3 regions of the Cellulomonas sp. P2_B4 genome follow, and region 3 is predicted to be linked to each of the others. Evidence: predicted binding sites of a transcription regulator. Region 3 holds the regulator's gene; each other region holds the start of a gene.

Region 1 (7,655 bases), on a different contig from region 3:
CGAAGGCAGCCCGGACGGTGTTGCCGGAGCCTCGTCCATGCCCGCCGGCCCGCCCGTGCTCATGGTCATCGAGAGTAGTCCTCCCACCGGATACTGCCCTGCGGACGCGGCGGTATCCAGCACGTCGACCCGGTCACAGTCACCGTGCCGCGGCCGCGCGCACGCTGATCCCCTGCACCGAAGGGTTCGCGACACCGCGCTGTGTCCCGACCTGTATACGTCGCTGTGCCCATGGTGGACGAACCTAGGCAGGGGGTGTTTCCGGCACCGACGACCCCCAGTAAACGGTCTGTTTCGTCCCGGTCCGAGCGTGGACCGGAAACGCGACCGCCGCGGTCGTCGGCCCTCGACCCGGCACCGCCTCGATACGCTCGGCAGATGGCACCGCTGCGCAAGCTTGACCAGTCGTCGAAGCTCAGGAACGTCCTCTACGAGATCCGCGGGTCCGCGCTCGACGAGGCCGCCCGGCTCGAGGCCGAGGGCTACACGGTCCTCAAGCTGCACACCGGCAACCCGGCCGCATTCGGGTTCGAGGCGCCGCACCAGATCGTCCGGGACGTCATCGCGGCCATCCCGCACGCCCACGGCTACACGGACTCGCGCGGGATCCTCAGCGCTCGTCGCGCGGTGGTGACCCGGTACGAGACCGAGCCGGGCTTCCCCCTGATCGACGTCGACGACGTCTACCTGGGCAACGGCGTGTCCGAGCTCATCACCATGGTGATGCAGGCCCTTCTCGACGAGGGCGACGAGGTGCTCATCCCGTCGCCGGACTACCCGCTGTGGACCGCCATGACCTCGTTGTCCGACGGCAAGCCGGTGCACTACCGGTGCGACGAGGACAACGGCTGGGAGCCCGACCTCGAGCACCTCGAGTCGCTCGTCTCCCCGCGCACCAAGGCACTCGTCGTCATCAACCCGAACAACCCGACCGGCGCCGTCTACTCGCGCGAGGTCCTTGAGGGCATCGCGGCGATCGCCCGCAAGCACAGCCTGCTCGTGCTCTCCGACGAGATCTACGACCGCATCCTGTTCGACGACGCCGTGCACATCCCCATGGCCTCCGTCGCGCCCGACCTGCTGTGCCTGACGTTCAACGGGCTGTCCAAGACGTACCGCGTGGCCGGCTACCGGTCGGGCTGGATGGTGGTGACCGGCCCGCGCGACCACGCCAAGGGCTTCCTCGAGGGCATCACGCTGCTCGCCTCGACGCGCCTGTGCCCCAACGTCCCCGCGCAGCACGCCGTCCAGGCGGCCCTCGGAGGCGTGCAGAGCATCGACGCCCTGATCGCCCCCGGTGGCCGGCTGCACGAGCAGCGCGACGTCGCCTACAAGGGCCTGACCTCGATCCCCGGCGTCACCTGCGTCCGGCCGCAGGGGGCGCTGTACCTGTTCCCCCGGCTCGACCCCGAGGTGCACGAGATCCACGACGACTCCCAGCTCGTCTACGACCTGCTGGTGAGCGAGCACATCCTGCTCGTGCAGGGCACCGGGTTCAACTGGCCGACCCCCGACCACCTGCGCATCGTCACGCTCCCCGAGGCCCGCGTGCTGGCCGAGGCCGTCGAGCGCATGGGCAACTTCCTGGCGAGCTACCGGCAGTAGACCCGCCGGCCGACCAGACCGACGACCGGCGCCGAGGTAGTGAGCTCGCGACGAGGTAGTGAGTTGCGGCTCACTACCTCGTCGACAACTCCCTACGTCGACTTCACGGCGACGGGGCGGGGGCGGGGCGGCTTCACGTCACGCACGACAGAGCGGGCCGGCCACCCGAAGGTGACCGGCCCGCTCCGGGTCGTTCAGAGGTGACTCAGCGGATCAGAAACCGCCGCCGAAGTCGTCCCCGCCGCCGCCACCGGCCGGCGCGGGGTTGCGCTCCGGCTTGTCGGCCACGACGGCCTCGGTGGTGAGGAAGAGCGCGGCGATCGAGGCCGCGTTCTGCAGGGCGGAGCGCGTGACCTTCACCGGGTCGTTGACGCCCGCGGCGAGCAGGTCCTCGTACGTGTTGGTCGCGGCGTTGAGGCCGTGACCCACCGGGAGGTTGCGCACCTTCTCGGCGACGACGCCACCCTCGAGACCGGCGTTGATCGCGATCTGCTTGAGCGGAGCCTCGATGGCGAGCTTGACGATCGCAGCACCGGTCGCCTCGTCGCCCTCGAGCTTGAGGCCCTCGAACGCGGTCTTGCCGGCCTGGATGAGCGCCACGCCACCACCGGCGACGATGCCCTCCTCGACGGCCGCCTTGGCGTTGCGCACGGCGTCCTCGATGCGGTGCTTGCGCTCCTTGAGCTCGACCTCGGTGGCCGCGCCCGCCTTGATGACGGCGACGCCACCGGCCAGCTTGGCCAGGCGCTCCTGCAGCTTCTCGCGGTCGTAGTCCGAGTCGGAGTTCTCGATCTCGGCACGGATCTGCGTGACGCGGCCCGTGATCTGGGCGGCGTCGCCGCCACCCTCGACGACCGTGGTCTCGTCCTTGGTGACGACGATCTTGCGCGCCGTGCCGAGGACCTCGAGGCCGACCGTGTCGAGCTTCAGACCGACGGTCTCCGAGACGACCTGACCACCCGTGAGGATGGCGATGTCCTGGAGGATCGCCTTGCGGCGGTCGCCGAAGCCGGGGGCCTTGACGGCGACCGACTTGAACGTGCCACGGATCTTGTTGACGACGAGCGTGGCCAGGGCCTCGCCCTCGACGTCCTCGGCGACGATGAAGAGCGGCTTGCCGGACTGGATGACCTTCTCCAGCAGGGGCAGCAGGTCCTTGACGTTCGAGATCTTGCCCTCGACGAGCAGGACGTAGCCATCCTCGAGGACGGCCTCCTGGCGCTCCGGGTCGGTGACGAAGTACGCCGACAGGAAGCCCTTGTCGAAGCGCATGCCCTCGGTGAGCTCGAGCTCGAGGCCCAGCGCGCTGGACTCCTCGACGGTGATGACGCCTTCCTTGCCGACCTTGTCGAGCGCCTCGGCGATGAGGTCGCCGATCGCCTGGTCGCCGGCGGAGATCGCGGCCGTGGCGGCGATCTGCTCCTTGGTCTCGACCTCCTTCGCCTGCGCGAGCAGGGCAGCGGTGACGGCCTCGACGGCCTTCTCGATGCCCTTCTTCAGCGCGATGGGGTTGGCGCCGGCCGCGACGTTGCGCAGGCCCTCGCGAACGAGCGCCTGGGCGAGGACGGTGGCGGTGGTGGTGCCGTCGCCAGCGACGTCGTCCGTCTTCTTGGCGACCTCCTTGACGAGCTCCGCACCGATCTTCTCGAAGGGGTCCTCGAGGTCGATCTCCTTGGCGATGGAGACGCCGTCGTTGGTGATCGTGGGGGCGCCCCACTTCTTGTCCAGGACGACGTTGCGGCCCTTCGGGCCGAGGGTGACCTTGACGGTGTCGGCGAGGATGTTGAGTCCCCGCTCGATGCCGCGACGGGCCTCCTCGTTGAAGGCAATGATCTTGGCCATGGGGCTGTGATCCTTCACTGGGTTCGGGTCGGCCGTAGGTGCCCGCGACGGACGAGCACGCCGCTCGCGGTCTTGTCCCGCGTGCGACGGCCCTCACCGGACGGCCGTGGTGATTCTGTCACTCTCCACCGGAGAGTGCTAAGTCCAATGGTTAGCACTCGACCCCCGAGAGTGCAAGCAGCGTTCGCCCAGAGCGGTGCCCGTGAGACGCAGATCCCACACCAGATGTCCGGGTCGGCGGTCGCCGTCGCAGGCTCTCGGACGCTCCTCAGTCCCAGGGCGCCAGCGACGGGGGCGTGCGGATGCCGAACCCGTCGCGCAGCGCCCGGCGGGCGGCGTACCAACCCGGCAGGCCGTGCACTCCCGGGCCGGGCGGGGTCGACGACGAGCAGAGCCAGACACCTGCGACCCCGGCCGCAGGGGGTGCCAGCACGTAGGGGTCCCAGGCGAGCCGCGGCCGCGCGAACATCCGGTAGAGCGACACCGCGCCCCCCGAGATGTCGCCGCCGACCAGGTTGGCGTCGTGATCGGCGAGCCGCGCTGCCGGCACGCAGCGCGAGGCGACCACCAGGTCCCGGAACCCGGGCGCGAAACGCTCGACCTGGTCGATCACGGCGCGGGTCACGTCGAGCGTCGATCCGGCCGGGACGTGCGCGTAGGCCCAGAACGGCCGCAGGCCCGCCGTCGTGACACGCGAGGGGTCGACGACCCCCGGGTCGCTGACCAGCACCATCGGCCGCTCGGCGTGGCGGCCGGACGCGACAGCCGCCTCCGCGGCCGCCGCCTGCACCCGGCTGCCGCCGAGGTGCACCGTGCCGGCCAGCGCGACCTCGGGGTGCGCCCACGGCACCGGCCCCGACAGGACGAGGTCGACCTTGGCCGCCGCCCCGCGGCTGCGCGGGAACGCGACCAGGCCGCGGGCCGTGCGCACGGGCACGCGCCGCCCCAGCACCCGGACCGCGGTGCGCGGCGACGTGTCGAACAGGTACGCGCGGGCGGGCGGCAGGTCGGCGGCACGCTCCACCGGCGTCCCCGTCACCACCGAGCCGCCGTGCGTGCGCAGGTCGGCCAGCAGCGCCTCGACGATCGCCCCGCTGCCGCCGCGCGGCACGGGCCAGCCGCCCGCGTGGGCCAGCGGTGCCAGCAGGAGCGCGGTACCGGCCGCGCTCGGTGACGGGAGCCGGGTGATGGCGTGCGCGCCCACGCCGGTGAGCAGTGCCGCGGCCTCCTCGTCGCGAAACCGTGCTCCCCACGCGGCCGTCCCCTGCTCCAGGAGGCGCAACCCGAACGCCGCGGCCGTGGTGAGCTGCCGCGGGACCCGCCGGTGGTCGCCCAGCGCCAGGGCGAGCACGCCGTCTGGGTCGTCGACGAGCGGTCCGAGCAGCGCGCGCCAGGCGGGGCCGTCCACCCCGAGGCCGTCGGCCGTGCGGTCGAGCGAGCGGTAGGCCAGCGCGGCTCGGCCGCCGTCGAGCGGGTTGGCGTAGGCGACCTCCGGCTGCAGCAGGTCGACGCCGCGGGCCGGCAGGTCGAACTCCCGCAGGAACGGGGACGCCACCGCCATCGGGTGGACCGCCGAGCAGATGTCGTGCACGACGCCGTCCGCGAGCCCGAGGTCGAGCGTCCGCGCGCCGCCCCCCGCGGTGTCCTGCGCCTCGAGCACCTGCACCGACAGACCCGCCCGCGCGAGCGTGACCGCCGCCGCGAGCCCGTTGGGCCCGGAGCCGACGACGACAACGTCGACCCTCGTCACGCCGGGCACCCGCGGACGCGGCGACGGGCCGCGCACCCGGAGGTGGACGGCCCGTCGCCCGACGTGTTCGAGCTCAGAGTGCTCGGACCTGCTCGGCCTGCGGGCCCTTGGTGCCCTGACCGACCTCGAACTCGACGTCCTGGCCCTCGTCGAGGGACCGGTAGCCGTCGATGAGGATCCCGCTGAAATGGACGAACAGGTCCGGCCCCCCGCCGACCGGGGTGATGAAGCCGTAGCCCTTCTCCGCGTTGAACCACTTCACAGTGCCCTGAGCCATCCGGTGCTCCTCGACGCAACTCGGGTGTGCCGGGCGCTCCGCCGGCGCCCGGTGCCGGAGAGCCTAGTGGCGGCGTCCCGCGCCGACCAGGGTCGTGGGACGACTTCCGCTGACCCCTGCGACGGGCCTCGTCAGCTGGAGGGGTCGCTGGCCAGGACCACGGAGATGCCCGTCCCCGCGTCCGCGGCCGAGAGGGTCACGGTCGGGACGCCCAGGGTCGTCGCGACGAGCTGCGCGGTGGGCGCGAGCTCCTCGCCGGCGTAGTAGATGACCGAGTCGGCGGGGGCCGTCCCCGTGAAGTTGCCCGTCGTCACCGCGGTGAACCCGGCGTCGGTGAGCTTCTTGGCCTGGTCGCCGGCGAGGCCGGAGATCTTCGCGGCGTTGAGCACCTCGATCGGCGCGGCCATGTTGACGGCGGGCGCCTCGGGCTCGGCGGGCGCGGTCTCGCCGGTGCCGTCCGTCGCGCCGTCCGCCGGGGCGGTCGCGCCGTCGGACGCGGACGGGTCGGTGCCCTGCGAGCTCCCGCTGGTGGGCAGGTCACCCTGGTTGGCGGCCAGCGTCACGAGCCCGTAGGCGACGAGCGGCGCGACGACGAGCACCGCCACGAACGGCCACCAACGGCTCCACGCCGAGCGCGGGGCCCGGTGCACGCCACGGGCTGCTTCGGGGTTGGGGACGTCGAACTCGTCCTCGGCGTAGTGGGTGTCGGCCTTGCTCACGCCGGACAGGCTAACGGCTCGGACCATGCGCGGGGCGACAACCGGCGCGCACGGTCGCGCATGTCACGTGCACCGGGACAGACGACGGGCCCGGCGAGCAGGTCCACCGTCGCTCGGGCTCAGGCGTCGCCGAGGCGGCGGGCGGTCGTGCGGGCGCGCTGGCGCGAGGAGCGCATGCGGCGGAGGCGCTTGATGAGCATCGGGTCGTGCGCGAGCGCGGCCGGGTCGTCGATCAGGGCGTTGAGCACCTGGTAGTACCGCGTGGCCGACATGTCGAACAGCTCGCGGATGGCCTGCTCCTTGGCGCCCGCGTACTTCCACCACTGCCGCTCGAACGCGAGGACCTGCTCGTCGCGCTCCGACAGCTGGCCGTGGGACCGGTCGTCCGGGAGGGCGGACGGGTGCGAGTCGATCGAGATCGTCGCGACGTCCATGCATCCTCCTGGTGCTCGTACAGCTGATCGGCCTTCGTCATCGTAGGCCGGAATGACACCCGTGTCATTCCTGCCCGCGCGTCCCGCGACGACACGCGGGAACCTCACCCCCTATCCTCGCCGTCGTGGCCGCCGCACCCCTGGACCAGCTCGTCGCACCCGACTGGGCGGCCGCCCTCGCGCCGGTCGAGCCGCAGATCCGGGCGGCGGGCCAGTTCCTGCGCGACGAGGTCGCCGCCGGCCGCGGCTACCTCCCGGCAGGCGACGACGTGCTCCGCGCGTTCCGTCGGCCGATGGCGCAGGTCCGGGTCCTCGTCGTCGGCCAGGATCCCTACCCGACCCCGGGCCACCCGATGGGCCTGTCGTTCTCGGTGCAGCCCGACGTGCGTCCGCTGCCCCGCTCGCTGAGCAACATCTTCACGGAGCTCGTCGCCGACGTCGGGGTCGCTCCGCCGGTCAACGGCGACCTGAGCCCGTGGGCCGACCAGGGTGTGATGCTGCTCAACAGGGTGCTGACGGTGCGTCCGGGCACGCCCGCGTCGCACCGGGGCAAGGGTTGGGAGACGGTGACCGACCGCGCGATCGCCGCCCTCGTCGAACGCGGCGGCCCGCTCGTCGCCCTGCTCTGGGGGCGCGACGCGCAGTCGCTCAAGCCGGCCCTGGGTTCGGTGCCGACCGTCGAGAGCGTGCACCCGAGCCCGCTGTCGGCCAGCCGAGGGTTCTTCGGGTCGCGGCCGTTCTCGAAGGTGAACGCGCTGCTCGTCGCGCAGGGTGCATCGCCGGTCGACTGGTCGCTCGCCTGAACGGTTGCCCGGGGGCCCTGGCAGACTGGCGACGTGACTGAGCACTCCCCCGTCCCGCGCTGGTCCCGCTACGTCGCCATCGGCGACTCGTTCACCGAAGGACTCTGGGACGCCCCCGACGGCATGGAGGCCCCGCAGCGGGGCTGGGCCGACCTGCTGGCGTCGCACCTCTCCGAGCGTCGCAAGGCGGCCGGCGAGCCCACGCTCCAGTACGCGAACCTCGCC
Region 2 (7,655 bases), on a different contig from region 3:
ACGGTCGTTCGCGTCCGCCTCGGTGGCCGCGGCGGAGAACGGCCACGGGAACGTCTCACCCCTCGACCACGGTCCGAGCTGGTCGGCGTAGTGCACGCTCGCCGGGTGCCCCGAGGCTCCCGTGAGGGTCACCCAGGTCGACGAGTCCAGGTCGCCGAGGTCGACCACCATGCGCATCGACGGTGCGGCCGTCACCCCGTAGTCCTGGCTGGTGCCGTCCTCGCCGACCGCGCTCGCGTCCCAGGCGGTCGCGTCGACGATCGAGGAGCCGCCCCCGACCGGCAGCGGTGAGGGGTTCACCAGCGAGCGGATCAGCCCGGGGACGGACGAGCCGCCGAGCAGCAGGTGCTCGGGGGCCGCGGTGTGCAGCTTGCCCCAGCGCCACTGGGTCGCGTCCCGGCCCAGCTGGGCGGTGAGCTGGCGACGGGCCGAGACCATGGCGTCGGTCAGGATCTCGTCGCGCCCCTCGACCACCCCCGCGGTCGTCTTGTCGTCCCACCAGGGCGACGTCGGCTCGTCGAGCAGGTTGCGGACCACCTCGAGCCAGCGCGAGCCGCCGGACGGGCCCTCGCCCTCGGGCAGGTCGTCGGCGAAGGCCGAGCGCATCACGTCGGCCCACACCGCCGCAAAGTAGGCCGCGGCCGCGGAGTCGTCGGACTGCACGCGGTCCCAGCTGCGCAGCAGGTCCTGCCCGGCGCGGTCGAACGCCAGCTGCGAGTTGGTGCCAACCTTCGGGATCTTCTGCTCCAGCAGCGTGGGGACCAGGACGTCCGCGTACGGGTTGTGCTGGTCGAACTGGATCTCGCTCATGTCCGCGACGGTGAGCTTGTGGTCCTTGGCCGCCTCGATCTGGTCCCGGATCCGCTGTGCCCGATAGCCGTAGTCCCAGTCGTCGGTGAGGAACGGGCCCACCCCCGCGGGCGTCACCGCATTGTTGGCCGTGACGATGAAGCCCGCAGCGGGGTCGAGCGCGCGCGGCATGTCGTCGGGATCGACGTAGCCCTGCCAGTCGTAGACGCTGTCCCAGCCCGGCCGCGGCCACGTGCCGTCCGACGGGACCGGCCCGCCGACGACGTCCGCGCGGACCGGGATCCGGCCCGGCGCCTGGTACCCGATGTGACCGTCGGTCGTCGCGAAGACGATGTTCTGCGACGGGACGTCGAGCAGCGCAGCCGCGGCTCGGATGTCGTCGGCGTCCTTCGCGACGTCCATCGCGAGCACGGCCTCCATGCTCCGGCTCGGCTGCAGGGCGGTCCACGCGAGCGCGACCTCGAAGCGGCTGCCCGGCGCGTTGTCCGGCACCGGCGCGCCCGCCACGGTGTCGACGTCGAGCACGTCGGAGACGATCGGGCCGTGCACCGTCTCGCGCACCGGGAGCCGGATCGGGTCACCGCCGTTGACGGTGATGATCTCGGTGCGCTCGGTGATCGGCTCGGTGCCGCCGTTCATCAGCGTGGTGCTGCCGTCGACGCGCTCGAGGAAGAAGTCGCTGACGTCCGCGCCCAGGTTGGTCAGGCCCCAGGCGAGGTTCGCGTTGTGGCCGATGACGACGCCGGGCATGCCGGCGAACGAGAAGCCGGACACGTCGTAGGGGCACGCGCTCGAGACGTCGGCGCACCGCAGGCCGACCTGCGCCCAGACGCCCGGCGCGGAGATGCCCAGGTGCGGGTCGTTGGCCAGCAGCGGCTTGCCCGACTCGGTCAGCGCGCCACCGACGACCCACGAGTTCGACCCGACGCCCTCGCCCTCGCCGACCAGGTGCGGTACCGCCTCGAGGGCCTTCTGCGCGCTCGCCATCGCCCGCTGCAGGTCGTCCTGCCCCAGGTCGAGGCTCGTGGTCGACGCCGTGCCGGTCACCGTGCTCGGCAGGTCCTCGCGCGTCAGGATCGGCGCGTTCAGGTCCTGCGGGTAGGCCGGGTAGAGCTCGTCGACACGGGCCACGTCACCGATCGTCGAGAACGCGGCCGCGCGGCCCAGCTCGTCGTCGAAGTTGCCGCGCAGGTCCCACGCCATGGCCTTGAGCCACGCCAGCGAGTCGACCGGGTCCCACTTCTCCGGGTCCTTGATGTCGAGCTGGAGGTCCAGGATCGTGTACTCGACCGCGATCGCACCCTTCGGCTTGCCGTCCAGGTACGCGTTCACGCCGTCCGCGTACGCCTGCAGGGCCGCCCGCGTGGCCGGTGTGACCTGCTGCCACTCCTGCTCGGCGACCCGTCGCCAGCCCAGCGTCCGGGTGACCTTGTCCGCGTCGACGGCGTCCTTCACGTTGCCGACGAGCTCCGCGAGCCGGCCTGAGGTCACGTGCCGGCGGTAGTCCATCTCGAAGAACCGGTCCTGCGCCGCGACGTACCCCTGCGCCATGAACAGGTCACGCGACGACTGCGCGGTGATCGTCGGGACACCCCGGTCGTCGCGTGTGACCGTGACGTCGGCGCCGAGGCCCGGGAGATCCAGCGAGCCCGCGACTTCCGGCAACGGGCGGCGGACCACCACGAACCCGGCGACGACGACGCCGACGAGGACGACGACGAGCACCACGGCGAGCGTGATGAACGAGAGGCGGACCAGGTGACGACGAGGCACGCTTCGGAGGGTACTTCGCCGGACCCTGAACCGTTCGATCGCGTGGTCGCTCGGAATGTCGGGGCCCCGGATGCCGTTAGGATTGGCACTCGGATGTTGTGAGTGCCAGGTCCTCGTCTGATCGCCTGAGCCGCCGACCACCTGCCAGGAGTCGTTCTTCGTGCCTACCTACGCCTACGCCTGCACCGCCTGCGGCCACGCCTTCGAGGCGGTCCAGTCCTTCAGCGACGACTCCCTGACCGTGTGCCCCGAGTGCGACGGACGCCTGCGCAAGGTGTTCTCGTCCGTCGGTGTCGTGTTCAAGGGGTCCGGGTTCTACCGCAACGACGCCCGCGCCGGAGCGAAGTCGTCCACCCTGAGCCCAGCGCCGTCGACGTCGTCCTCCACGTCGGATTCGTCGTCGTCCACCTCGACGACCCCCGCGCCTGCACCCGCGCCCTCGACCCCCGCGCCCGCAGCGAAGCCGGCCGCGACCTCCTGATCTCCCCGGCGCCGCCTCTCTGACGGCGTCTGCCTGCTCTCGACGACTCGGGCTCGAGGTGCTGGGTGTCACCAGCCGACCACAGCCCCGCCGCCCGCGCTCTGCGGCCCGGACTCGTCGAGGAGGCTCGACGGCCTCCTAACGTCGAGGCATGCGCGATCTCGCCGGCCGACCGCCACCGCTCACCCCGCGCCGCGCTCCCCTGCCCGTCCGGCTGCGGGTCCTGCTGTGGCGGTGCCGGTTCCTGGTCTGCGCGCTCTTCCTCGGCCTGGCCGCAGCCTCGACGGTCCAGGCGGTCCGACCACCTGCGGCGCCCACCGTCGGGGTCGTCGTCGCGGCCCGCGCGGTTCCCGCCGGTGTCTCGCTGACCGCGTCCGACGTGCGGGTCGCCCGATACCCGGTCGCGACCGTGCCCGACGGTGCGCTGACCGCTCTCGCATCCGCCGTCGGCGCCTCGACGGCCGTCCCGCTCAGCGCCGGCAGCCCGCTCGGGCCCGGCGTGCTCGCCTCCGCGGAGGTCAGCGGACCACCCGGAACGGTCGTGGCGACGGTCCGGTTCGCCGACCCCGCCGTCGCCGGTCTCCTCTCGGCCGGAATGCACGTGGACGTGCTCGCGGCGACCGCCGAGGGCGGCCCGGGAGGGGTGGTCGCGCGCCGGGCGCTCGTCCTGCCCGTCGCGCGCCCGCCCGCCGCGTCGAGCGGGCTGCTGGGCGGTGGCGCCTCCGGCGACGACTCGGTCCCCGTGCTCGTCGCCGTGTCGCCCGACGAGGCGCCCGCGCTCGCTGGCGCCGCCGCCTCCGCCTTGCTGTCCGCCGTCGTCGTGCCATGATCGATCGGATCGATCGACCGGCAGTGCACACCCGCGGCGTCGCACGGACGACAGCCCACCCCTCCACGAGGAGCACCCATGACCGACCGGATCAACAGCGGCCTGCGCGGAGCAGGCGAGAGGCTGCAGGGCACCGCGAAGGTGCTCCAGGGATTCAAGGACTTCGTCTCACGCGGCAACGCGATCGAGCTCGCCGTCGGTGTCGTCATCGGCGCCGCGTTCGGGGCCGTCGTCAAGGCGTTCGTCGACGGGCTGATCAGTCCCCTGATCGCCGCGATCTTCGGCAAGACCGACCTGAGCAACGTGCTCACGTTCGAGATCAACGACGCCATCTTCTCGATCGGCCTGATCCTGAACGCGATCATCCTGTTCCTGTTCACGGCCGCCGCCGTCTACTTCTTCATCGTCCTGCCCCTGAACGCCCTGGCCACCCGCCGCAAGGCCGGCATCGAGGACGAGCCGGCGGCCCCCGCCGAGGACATCCTGCTGCTCCAGGAGATCCGCGACCTGCTCGCGGGCCGCCCGTCGCCCGCGGTCGCGAACGACGCCGGCCCGGACTCCCCCGACGTCGGCTACCCCGGCGGCACGGGCCCCGTCCCGCCGTCGATCCCGCCGGGCACCTGACCCGCACCGTCGACCGTTGACGAAGGCCCGGCCTCCTGAGGGAGGTCGGGCCTTCGTCGTCTGCTCACGTGCCGTTGCTGCCTCTCAGGGGGTCGGCCTCACCAGTGCGGCGGCTTGTCCGTGGTGAGCCGGTCGTCATTGGTACCGGTCTCCTGCTGGCCCCAGCCGACGTCCGTGTCGTCGTCGCTCCGGTCGAGGGGACTGGTGCGTGGAGCGGGCGTCGCCGCCTGTTCGGCAGGCGGTGTGTCGGCGTCGCTCGTCAGCGCCGGCAGCACGGAGACGAGGTTCGCGTCGTCGCCACCGACCGTCCCCGCATGCCGGACCGCACGCCGCGACCGCCGCACGGGCACCGCGTCGCCCGCATCCCCAGACTCCACCACCCGCCCATGATCCCACCCGACCTCAGCGAGCTGGCGTCGCTCGAGGCGAGGGGTCGCCCAGGCCCGCGGCTCGATGCGAGGGTCGCCAGGCCCGCGGCTCGAAGCGGAGGCACGAGCGATCTACGAGCGGGTGCCGGCACTGACCATTTCTGCTCGGACGCAACCCCGCGCGGGCCCGCAACGTCCGAGCGGATGTGCGCCCAGGCGAGCGCTCGCCCGGACGCGTGGTGGGCACGTTGGCCCGCGTGGGGGCCTGGCACTCGACCACGTCCGCGCTCGTGCGCGCTATGACAGCGACGAGTGCGGACGTTGCGTGGGTGTGGCCGGGACGTCCGCACTCGTGAGGGCTATTGCGCCCACGAGTGCGGACGTTGCGGGGGGCTGTGGGGACGTCCGCACTCGTGAGGGGTATTGCCCCCACGAGTGCGGACGTTGCGGGGGTCAGGACAGGGCGCGGGCGATGGCTGAGCGGACCGCTGTGTCGATGCGGTAGGAGCGGCGGGTCACGCCCAGCTCGTCGCGCAGTGCGGCGGCCAGCTGTTCGCGGGTGCGCTCCTGCTCGTCGGACCGGAGCCAGTCGACGAGCTCGTCGAGCTGGTCATCGCTGTAGGCGCCGATCGGCAGACCCTTGCGGACGTCGGGACGCTGACGCGTCGGGACGGCCAGTGCCAGCTGGAGCAGGCGGCTCGGCGGCGCCGGATCCTCGGCGGGCTTGCCGGAGCCGGCGGGCTGATCGGTGTCCGTGATCTGGTCGGAGCTGGCTGCCTCGGCGGTGGGCGATGCGGAGTCTGCAGCTCCGGCGGCCGCGGCAGCCTTGGAGGAGGTGACCTCGACCCGGGCAGGGACGACCGGGATGCCGCGCGGGGCGCTGTGCGCGGCGCGCGAGGCGGGTGCTGCCGGTGCGGCGGGCGGGCGGGCGGCCTCGGCGCGGACGGCTGCCGCGCTGAGGGAGCCCGTCAGGACCGAGTCGACCAGGACAGGGTGCGCCGGGACGGAGCGGACCGGGCCGGAGTCGGGGCGGGCCACGTCGTCGGGGTGGGACGCGAAGGCGCCCGAGTCCGTCGAGACGGACCCGTCCGGGTGGACGGGCAACGAGCCGGTGCTCGTCGGGACCGCGCCGGTCGTCGTGGGCACCGCGCCGGTCGTCGTAGGCACCGCGCCTGTCGTCGTGTTCACCGCGCCGGTCGTCGTGGGCGCCGCACCGGTCGTCGCAGGCGCCGCACCGGTCGTCGCCGCGCCGGTCGTCGTGGGCACCGCGCCGGTCGTCGTGGGCACCGCGCCGGTCGTCGTGGGCACCGCGCCGGTCGTGGGCACCGCGCCGGTCGTCGTGGGCACCGAGGCAGACGGAGCCGGGCCGGCGGTCGCCGGGACCCGCTCGGACGCGGTGGCGGGAGCCTCAGGCTTGGCTGCAGACCCCTTCTTCGGAAGCTCCGCCGACGGTGCGGACCCGGTCGACGAGGCGTCGGCCGACGCGGCGTCGATCGGGAGGTCGGTCACCATTGCGTCGGCACTGACGGCGTCGGTGACGGTTGCGTCGCCAGCCGAGGCGTCGGGTGCCGCAGCCGTGGGGAGCTCGTCGACGTCGTCGGACTCGTCGAGGAGGCCCGGAAGGCCGAGGTGCAACGGACCGCTGCGGGGGCTGGCCGGTGCGGGGACGCGGGCGTGGACGGCGCGACGGATGCGGTCGACCTCGGCCTGCGGGTCGATGAACGCGGCCGCGGACCAGACGCGCACGACGGACCAGCCGACGCTCTCGAGGCGGTCGGCGGTGAGCCGGTCGCGCACGCGGACGGAGGGCTCGGCGGTGTACTCGGCGTCGTCGGTGAGGACGGCGACGAGCATCTCCTCGGGCAGGTCGGGGTGCCCGACGACCAGCGGGATGCGCTCCCCGCCGGGGATGCCGTGGTCGGCCTCGACGAGCAGCCCGTGCTTCCACAGGCGCTCGGCGATGTCGAGCAGGAGCCGGTCGGGCTCGATGGCCGGGATGTCGAGCGCCGCCGAGGAGCCGGGCGCGACGGCACCAGCCTCGAGGGCGGGACCGAACCGCGGCGTCACCAGGTCGGCGTCGGCGGAACCGGCGGAGCGGCGGGCCGCGAACGACAGCAGGTCGGCGAGCAGCTGCGGGCCGGCGCCGCGCAGGCGGGTCGGGTCGAGGTCGTCGGCGCCGAAGCAGGACACCACCGTGAGCCGGTGCCGCGTGGAGCCGAGGGCGTCGAGCAGCAGCGCGTCGCCGCCCGCGGCAGACACAGGCCCGAAGGAGTGCAGCACGCGCTTGTGCGGGGTCCGGCCCAGGCCGACCGACAGGATGATCGCCTCACGGCGCAGGCCGGCGACGTTCGGGAGGTCGGTGACGACGAACGGCTCGGTGCGGCCGGCGTCGAAGAACGCGGCGAGCGCGAGGTTGGCGCGGACCTCCCCGAGCACGGCCTCGCGGACGGCCTCGGCGTGCCCGGGCGTCGCGGTGATGACGGCGAGCGACTCGTCGGGACGCAAGAGCGCGTGCGTGAGGACGAGCTCGACGACGTGCTCGACCTCCTCGCGCGTCGAGTCGATGATCCCCGTGGTCCGCGACGGCATCCCGGTGCCGTCGACGATGTCGAGGTGCACGAGCGGGCGGTGCTGAGGCAGCGGTGTGGGGCGCAGGACCCCGGCGTAGCCGTGTGCGCCGAGGAACGCGGTCAGGTAGGGGTCGCGGCGCGACGCACCGGCGAGCAGGGCGACGGAGGGCAGCACGTCGGCGAGCGCGCGGACGGCGGTG
Region 3 (7,655 bases):
CGCTGCGGGTACTGCGACTTCAACACGTACACGGCCACGGAGCTGGGCGGCGGCGCGAGCCAGAACGCGTACGCGGACACCGCGCTGAAGGAGATCGCGCTCGCGGCCTCGATCCTGCCCGCCAGGCCGGTGCAGACCGTCTTCGTCGGCGGCGGCACGCCCACCGTCCTGTCCGTCCCGGACCTGTCGCGCATGCTGGGCGGCGTCCGGGACGCGTGGGGGTTTTCCGACGACATCGAGGTCACCACCGAGGCGAATCCCGACTCGGTGACCCCGCAGTCGCTCGAGGCGCTCGCGGCGGCCGGCTTCACGCGGGTCTCGTTCGGCATGCAGTCCGCGGTGCCGCACGTGCTGGCCACCCTCGAACGCACCCACGACCCCCGACGCATCCCGGACGTCGTGCGCTGGGCGAAGGACGCCGGCCTGGCCGTCTCGCTCGACCTCATCTACGGGACGCCGGGGGAGTCGGTCGACGACTGGCGCACCAGCGTCGAGGCCGCGCTGGACACCGGGGTCGACCACGTCTCGGCGTACGCGCTCGTCGTCGAGGCGGGCACGCGCATGGCCGTGCAGGTGCGCCGCGGCGAGCTCGAGCTGCCCGACGGCGACGACCAGGCGACGAAGTACGAGCTCGCCGACGAGTTGTTCGAGGCCGCCGGCCTGCACTGGTACGAGGTGAGCAACTGGTCGCGCGACCGGTCCACCGAGTGCCGGCACAACCTCGCGTACTGGCGCGGCGACGACTGGTGGGGGGTCGGGCCGGGCGCGCACAGCCACGTCGGCGGGGTCCGCTGGTGGAACGTCAAGCACCCGCGCGCGTACGCGGACCGGCTCGACCGCGGGCTGAGCCCCGCGGCTGGTCGGGAGATCGTCACGGGCGACGGTGAGCTGCTCGAGCGGCTCATGCTCGGCGTCCGGCTCTCCGACGGGCTGCCGATCGACGCGCTGCCGACCGACGCGCGGCCCGCGGTCGCTGGGCTCATCGCGGACGGTCTGGTGGACGGCACGGCCGCTCTCGCCGGGCGACGGCTCGTCCTGACGCGTCGCGGTCGGCTGCTCGCGGACGCCGTCGTCAGGAGCCTCGCCGGCTGACGAGCCGACATGCCGGGTTTGATGCGGTTCCTTGACACGGGTGTGCGGCTTCGGTTCGCTGTCCGCTGGGCGACGACCGCCCGTGACCAGGGAGGCCACGCATGAGCGAGAACCCGGGCGGAACGCCGCCGAACGACGGCGAGCCCGTCGCACCTGACCCGCAGCCGCCGGTTCCTCCGGCCCAGCCACCCGCCGCCCCGCCTCCTCCGCCGCCCGCTCCGCCGGTCGCGCCCCCGCCTCCGCCGCCCGCTCCGCCTGCACCCCCGGCGGCTCCGTACGGTCAGCCTGCCCCGGGTGCGTACCCGCCGCCGCCGGCTCCGCAGTACGGGCAGCCCGCTCCGGGCGCCTACCCGCCCGGCTACGGCCAGCAGCCGCCCGGTGCCTACCCGCCCGCGCCGCCCGGATACGCCCCGCCGCCCGCCGGCGGCTACGCCCCGCCGCCGCCCTCGCCGCTCGGTGAGTCCTTCGGGTACGGCTGGAAGGCGTTCACGCGCCACGGCGGCCTGTTCATCGGCGCCGGCGTCGTGTGGTTCGTCATCTTCATCGTCGCGTTCTCGATCGTCGCGGCGATCTTCGGCGGGTTCAGCGACCTGTTCCGGACGACCGCCGGCGGGCGGATCGGGTTCTCGTTCGGGTTCATCGTGCTGACGCTGGTCGCCTCGCTGATCGGCTACCTGATCCAGGCGGTCTTCATCAAGGCGGCGCTCGACGTGACGGAGGGGCGCCCGATCGGCTTCGGCGACTTCTTCCGGTTCGTCGACGCCGGCCCGGTGATCGTGACGGCCCTGATCCTGACCGGCATCTCCGTGGTGCTCAGCCTCATCCCGTTCTTCGGGGGGCTCGTCTCGCTCGTCGTGAACTTCCTGCTGTTCTTCACGTTCTGGTTCGTGATCGGCAAGCAGCTCGCGCCGGTGGACGCCATCAAGGCGAGCTACCAGCTCATCACGGCGAACCTGTCGACGACGATCCTGTTCTACCTGCTCAGCATCCTGATCCTGGCTGCGGGCGCCATCCTGTGCGGCATCGGCCTGCTCGTCGCCGTCCCGGTCGTGCTCCTCGCGAGCGCGTTCCTGTTCAAGCGGCTGCTCGGCGACCCGATCGCCGCCGTCGCCTGACCGCTCCACACCCGGTGCCCGGTCCTCGTCCGCGAGGGCCGGGCACCGTCATGTGGTGACGAAGTCGATGAGCTCCTCGACGCGGCCGAGCAGGCTGGGCTCGAGGTCGGCGTAGCTGCGGACCGAGCGCAGGATCCGCTGCCACGCCCGCGCGACGTCGGCCTGGTCCTGCGCCGGCCAGCCGAGCTCGCGCAGGATGCCGTGCTTCCACTCGGTGCCGCGCTCGATCGTCGGCCAGGCCGTCAGGCCGATGCGCTCGGGCCGGACCGCCTGCCAGACGTCCACGTACGGGTGGCCCAGCACGAGCACCGTCCCGGCGGGGGCGAGACGGACGGCCTCCGCGGCGATCCGGCTCTCCTTGGCCCCGGCGACGAGGTGGTCGACGAGCACGCCGACGCGGCGGCCCGGACCCGGGGCGAAGTCGCGGATCGCGTCGGGCAGGTTGTCGACGCCGTCGAGGAGCTCGACCACGACGCCCTCGAGGCGCAGGTCGTCGCCCCAGACCTTCTCCACCAGCTCGGCGTCGTGCTTGCCCTCGACCCAGATCCGGCTTCCGCGGGCGACGCGCGCCCGGGCGTCGTGCACCGCGACCGAGCCGGAGGCCGTGCGGGTGGGCTTGGCGGGTGCGGTCGCGCGGACCGGCGCGGTGAGCGCCACGGGTTCGCCGTCCACCCAGAAGCCCCGGCCGAGCGGGAACGTGCGGGTGCGGCCGGCGCGGTCCTCCAGGACGACCACGTGGATGCCACCGGACTTCTCGACGCGGACGACCGCACCGACCCAGCCGGTGGTGACCTCCTCCACGACGAGGCCGGTCTCGGCCGCCTGCGGGCGGCTGGTGCGTGGTGCGCGATGGTGTGTCGAGCCCGAGCCACGCAGGACGTCGGAGCCGTAGCGGTCCTGGTTCACCCGGGCAGCGTAGGTGGCGGCCGCGCGGGGGTCGTCGGGGCGCGCCGGTTCCGCTGTGCGCGGAGCACCCGGTGGTGTCGGCGGCGCGGCGTAGCATTGGCACTCCTGCCGGGCGAGTGCTACCGGCGTGCGTGCGCGAACCACGAGGCTGGGCGAGGAGGCGAGAGATGAGCGACGACAGGCGTCTGGACGTCCTGCGCGCGATCGTCGAGGACTACGTCGCCACCCGCGAGCCGGTCGGGTCGCGCGCGCTGGTCGAGCGACACTCCCTCGGGGTCTCGCCGGCCACCATCCGCAACGACATGGCCTCCCTCGAGGAGGGCGGCTACATCGCGCAGCCGCACACCTCGGCCGGTCGCGTGCCCACCGACAAGGGCTACCGGCTCTTCGTCGACCAGCTCTCGAGCGTCAAGCCGCTGTCCAGCCCCGAGCGCCGCGCGATCGGCACGTTCCTGGAGAACGCGCAGGACCTCGACGACGTCGTCGACCGGGCGGTGCGCGTCATCGCGCAGCTGACGCAGCAGGTCGCGGTCGTGCAGTACCCCTCGCTGCGACGGTCGGCGCTGCGGCACGTGGAACTCGTGCCCGTGGGCCAGCGGCACCTGCTCGTCGTGCTCATCACCGACACCGGGCGCGTCGAGCAGCGCACGCTCGAGCTGGACCGCGACCTCGACGAGTCGGTCGTCGCCCTCCTGCGCGCCCGGCTGAACGTGAGCGCCGCAGGTCGTCGGCTGTCCGAGCTGCCCGTAGCGCTCGCGGACCTGACGCCGGCGTTCGAGCCCGCGGACCAGGATCTCGTCCGCAGCGTCGTCGCGGTGCTCGAGGAGACGCTGGCGCAGGAGAGCGAGGAGCGCGTGGTGCTCGCGGGCACCGCGAACCTCGCACGCGCCGGCGGCACCGACGTGCGCTCGATCGGGCCGGTGCTCGAAGCCCTGGAAGAGCAGGTCGTCCTACTGCGGCTGCTCTCGGAGATGGCCGAGGACACGCAGGCGGTCACCGTGCGGATCGGTCGCGAGACCCAGCACGACGGCCTCGTCGAGACCAGCTTCGTGACCACCGGCTACGGCGACGAGGGAAGCGGCTCGGTGGCCCGCATCGGCTCCATCGGCCCCCTGCGCATGGACTACCCGGCGACCATGTCCGCGGTGCGCGCGGTCGCGCGCTACCTCACGCGGATCCTGGCCCAATGACGGAACTGACCAGCACTCCCACCGGAAGCGAGCACATCCTCCCGTGACCGACTACTACGAGATCCTCGGCGTGCCGCGGGACGCGACGCCCGAGCAGATCAAGAAGGCGTACCGCAAGCTCGCGCGCGAGCACCACCCGGACGTCGCCGGGGCGGACGCCGGGTCCGAGGACACCTTCAAGGACGTGTCGCGCGCCTACGACGTGCTCGGCAACCCCGAGAAGCGTCGCGCGTACGACATGGGCGGCGACCCGTCGTCGCCCGGTGGCGGCATGGGTGGCGGCTTCGGCTTCCAGGACATCTTCGAGACGTTCTTCGGTGCCGCGACCGGCGCCGCGCAGCAGCGCGGTCCCATCCCGCGGGCGCGTCGTGGCCAGGACGCGCTGGTCCGCCTCGACCTCGACCTGGCCGACGTGACGTTCGGCGTGCACCGCGACGTCCCCGTCGACACCGCGGTCGTCTGTCCCACCTGCTCGGGCACGTGCTGCCGGCCTGGCACCTCGCCCCGCACGTGCGAGGTCTGCGGCGGCCGTGGCTCCGTGCAGCGCGTGGCCCGCTCGTTCCTCGGTCAGGTCATGACGACCCAGCCGTGCGCGGCGTGCCACGGGTTCGGCAGCGTCATCCCCGAGCCGTGCACCGAGTGCTCGGGCGAGGGCCGGGTCCGGTCGCGTCGCACCCTGAGCGTCGACGTCCCCGCGGGCGTGGACACGGGCACCCGCATCAAGCTCACGGGCCAGGGCGAGGTCGGCCCCGCCGGCGGCCCGGCCGGCGACGTGTACCTCGAGGTGCGCGAGCGCAAGAACGACACGTTCGTCCGCCGCGGCGACGACCTGCACGCGACGCTCCAGGTGCCGATGACCGCCGCGGCGCTCGGCACCGTGCTGACCCTGGACACGCTCGACGGTCCGCGGGAGGTCGACCTGCGACCCGGCACGCAGCCGTCGCAGATCATCACGCTCAAGAACCTGGGTGTCGGGCACCTGCACATCGGCGGGCGGGGCGACCTGCACGTCCACGTCGACGTCCAGGTTCCGACGGCGATGGACGACGAGCAGTCCGAGCTGCTGCGCAAGCTCGCGGCGCTGCGCGACGAGGAGCGCCCGGAGGCGCGTTTCGCCGGGTCGAGCTCGGGCGTGTTCGCCAAGCTGCGCGACAAGCTGTCCGGCCGCTGAGCGGCCGGTCCGGATGAGCGCGCCCGTCTTCCTGGCCGACCCCGGGAGCCTCCGGGACGTCGTCGCCGGTGGCACGTACCTGCTCGGCGGTACGGAGGGCCGGCACGCCGGCGTCGTCCAGCGACGAGCCCCCGGTGAGCGGGTCGACGTCGTCGACGGTGCCGGGGTGCGCCTCGTCGGCGTGGTCGACGCGGTGACGGCCGACGGTGTGGCCGTCGCGGTGACCGAGGTCGTCGTCGAGCCCGCGCCGGCCGTTCCGCTGGTGCTGGTGCAGGCGCTGGCCAAGGGCGACCGCGACGAGATGGCGATCGAGGCGGCCACCGAGGTCGGCGTCGACGCGGTGGTCCCGTGGCAGGCGGAGCGCTCGATCGTGGTGTGGCGGGGCGACCGCGCCACCAAGAGCCGGGCGCGCTGGCTGGGCACCGTGCGGGCGGCCGCGAAGCAGTCGCGCCGCGCCCGCGTGCCCGACGTCGAGGTCGCGCTGGACGGCCGGGCGCTCGCCGAGCGCATCCGGTCCGTGGTCGCCGCCGGCGGCGTCGTGCTCGTCCTGCACGAAGAGGCGGCAGCCCCGATCGCGGAGGTCGCGCTGCCGACCGCGGGGGAGTGCCTGGTCGTCGTCGGGCCCGAGGGTGGGATCGGCGAGGTCGAGCTCGCCCGCCTGACCGATGCGGGCGCGGGCGCGGTCCGGCTGGGTCCGCACGTGCTGCGCACCTCGACGGCAGGACCCGTCGCGATCGCGATCCTCGCGCAGCGGCTGGGACGTTGGGTATGACGGGGACTCTTGTGGGCCAGGGCTCGTAGACTTGCACCCTGCACGAACACATCGCTGACAAGGAGCCCACGGCGCACGCCGAGCACATGGCCGAACCAACGCCCAACCCCGCACGCCCAGCCCGCGCCCACGGTGCGCCGGCTCGCGTCGAGCACCGGATCACCGTGCCGTCGGACATCTCCATGGTGGAGCTGCTCGGCCTCCAGGACGAGGTCCTTCGCGCGATCGAGACCGGCTTCACCACGGTGGACATCCACGTGCGGGGCAGCGAGGTCACGCTGGCAGGTCCGGTCGGCGACGTCGCGCTCGTCTCCCGGCTCGTCGACGAGCTCGTCGAGATGGCCGCGAGCGGCACGCCGCTCACCCCGGACATCGTGGCCCGCTCGGTGACCATGCTCACGGCGGCGTCGACGGTCCGCCCGGCCGACATCCTCTCGTTCAACATCCTGTCCAGCCGCGGGCGCACCATCCGGCCCAAGACGTCCGGGCAGAAGGAGTACGTCGACGCGATCGACCGGCACACGGTGACGTTCGGCATCGGTCCGGCGGGCACCGGCAAGACCTACCTCGCCATGGCGAAGGCCGTTCAGGCGCTGCAGGACCGCACGGTGCACCGCATCGTCCTCACGCGGCCCGCGGTCGAGGCCGGCGAACGGCTCGGGTTCCTGCCCGGCAGCCTCTCCGACAAGATCGACCCGTACCTGCGCCCGCTGTACGACGCGCTGCACGACATGGTCGACCCGGAGGCCATCCCGCGGCTCATGGAGGCCGGCACCATCGAGGTGGCACCGCTGGCGTACATGCGCGGGCGGACCCTGAACGACGCGTTCATCATCCTCGACGAGGCGCAGAACACGACCGTCGAGCAGATGAAGATGTTCCTCACCCGCCTGGGCTTCGGGTCCAAGGTGGTCGTCACCGGGGACGTCACGCAGGTGGACCTGCCGTCGGCGACGACGTCGGGGCTGCGGGTGGTCGAGCAGGTGCTCTCGGGTGTCGACGACGTGGCGTTCTGCCGCCTCGGCTCGTCGGACGTCGTCCGGCACCGGTTGGTCAGCGAGATCATCGACGCGTACGCGCGCTGGGACAGGAACTGAGAGCGGCATGAGCGTCGATGTGAACAACGAGTCCGGGTACGACGTCGACGAGGCGGAGTTCGCCGCGCTGACGCGGTACGTGCTGGACGCGATGCACGTGCACCCGCAGACCGACGTCTCGATCCGCCTGGTCGACACCGACGCGATGACGGACCTGCACGTGCAGTGGATGGACGAGCCGGGTCCGACGGACGTCCTGTCGTTCCCCATGGACGAGCTGCGCCCCGGTCGTGAGGGCGAGCCGTCCCCGGTCGGCCTGCTCGGTGACGTGGTCCTGTGCCCCGAGGTGGCCGCCCAGCAGGCGCGCGCCGC

The links. Region 3 encodes HrcA, which represses chaperone genes, less so after heat shock. Its sites were predicted from a motif close to TTNGCACTCGNNNNNNNCGAGTGCNAA; they were not measured.
Region 1: groL (chaperonin GroEL) is a predicted target of HrcA. The motif match lies at 3,599-3,625, and genes of this name have one in related genera.
Region 2: AC1DZC_RS14800 (FmdB family zinc ribbon protein) is a predicted target of HrcA. The motif match lies at 2,666-2,692, and genes of this name have one in related genera.

What each region holds. Positions count from the first base shown of each region.
Region 1 covers NZ_JBFUDI010000010.1:35,014-42,668, forward strand. The annotation lists gene AC1DZC_RS15980 (GntR family transcriptional regulator) at 1-69, opposite strand, end outside; gene AC1DZC_RS15985 (pyridoxal phosphate-dependent aminotransferase) at 379-1,605, shown strand; gene groL (chaperonin GroEL) at 1,819-3,447, opposite strand; gene AC1DZC_RS15995 (phytoene desaturase family protein) at 3,716-5,197, opposite strand; gene AC1DZC_RS16000 (cold-shock protein) at 5,271-5,474, opposite strand; gene AC1DZC_RS16005 (LytR C-terminal domain-containing protein) at 5,606-6,193, opposite strand; gene AC1DZC_RS16010 (DUF3263 domain-containing protein) at 6,313-6,627, opposite strand; gene AC1DZC_RS16015 (uracil-DNA glycosylase) at 6,753-7,430, shown strand; gene AC1DZC_RS16020 (SGNH/GDSL hydrolase family protein) at 7,464-7,655, shown strand, end outside.
Region 2 covers NZ_JBFUDI010000008.1:137,916-145,570, forward strand. The annotation lists gene AC1DZC_RS14795 (penicillin acylase family protein) at 1-2,583, opposite strand, end outside; gene AC1DZC_RS14800 (FmdB family zinc ribbon protein) at 2,744-3,064, shown strand; gene AC1DZC_RS14805 (SAF domain-containing protein) at 3,216-3,893, shown strand; gene mscL (large conductance mechanosensitive channel protein MscL) at 3,972-4,517, shown strand; gene AC1DZC_RS14815 (hypothetical protein) at 4,616-4,897, opposite strand; gene AC1DZC_RS14820 (hypothetical protein) at 5,339-7,655, opposite strand, start outside.
Region 3 covers NZ_JBFUDI010000003.1:437,147-444,801, reverse strand. The annotation lists gene hemW (radical SAM family heme chaperone HemW) at 1-1,092, shown strand, start outside; gene AC1DZC_RS06985 (hypothetical protein) at 1,194-2,207, shown strand; gene AC1DZC_RS06980 (DUF3097 domain-containing protein) at 2,256-3,113, opposite strand; gene hrcA (heat-inducible transcriptional repressor HrcA) at 3,281-4,303, shown strand; gene dnaJ (molecular chaperone DnaJ) at 4,347-5,474, shown strand; gene AC1DZC_RS06965 (16S rRNA (uracil(1498)-N(3))-methyltransferase) at 5,488-6,246, shown strand; gene AC1DZC_RS06960 (PhoH family protein) at 6,333-7,343, shown strand; gene ybeY (rRNA maturation RNase YbeY) at 7,351-7,655, shown strand, end outside.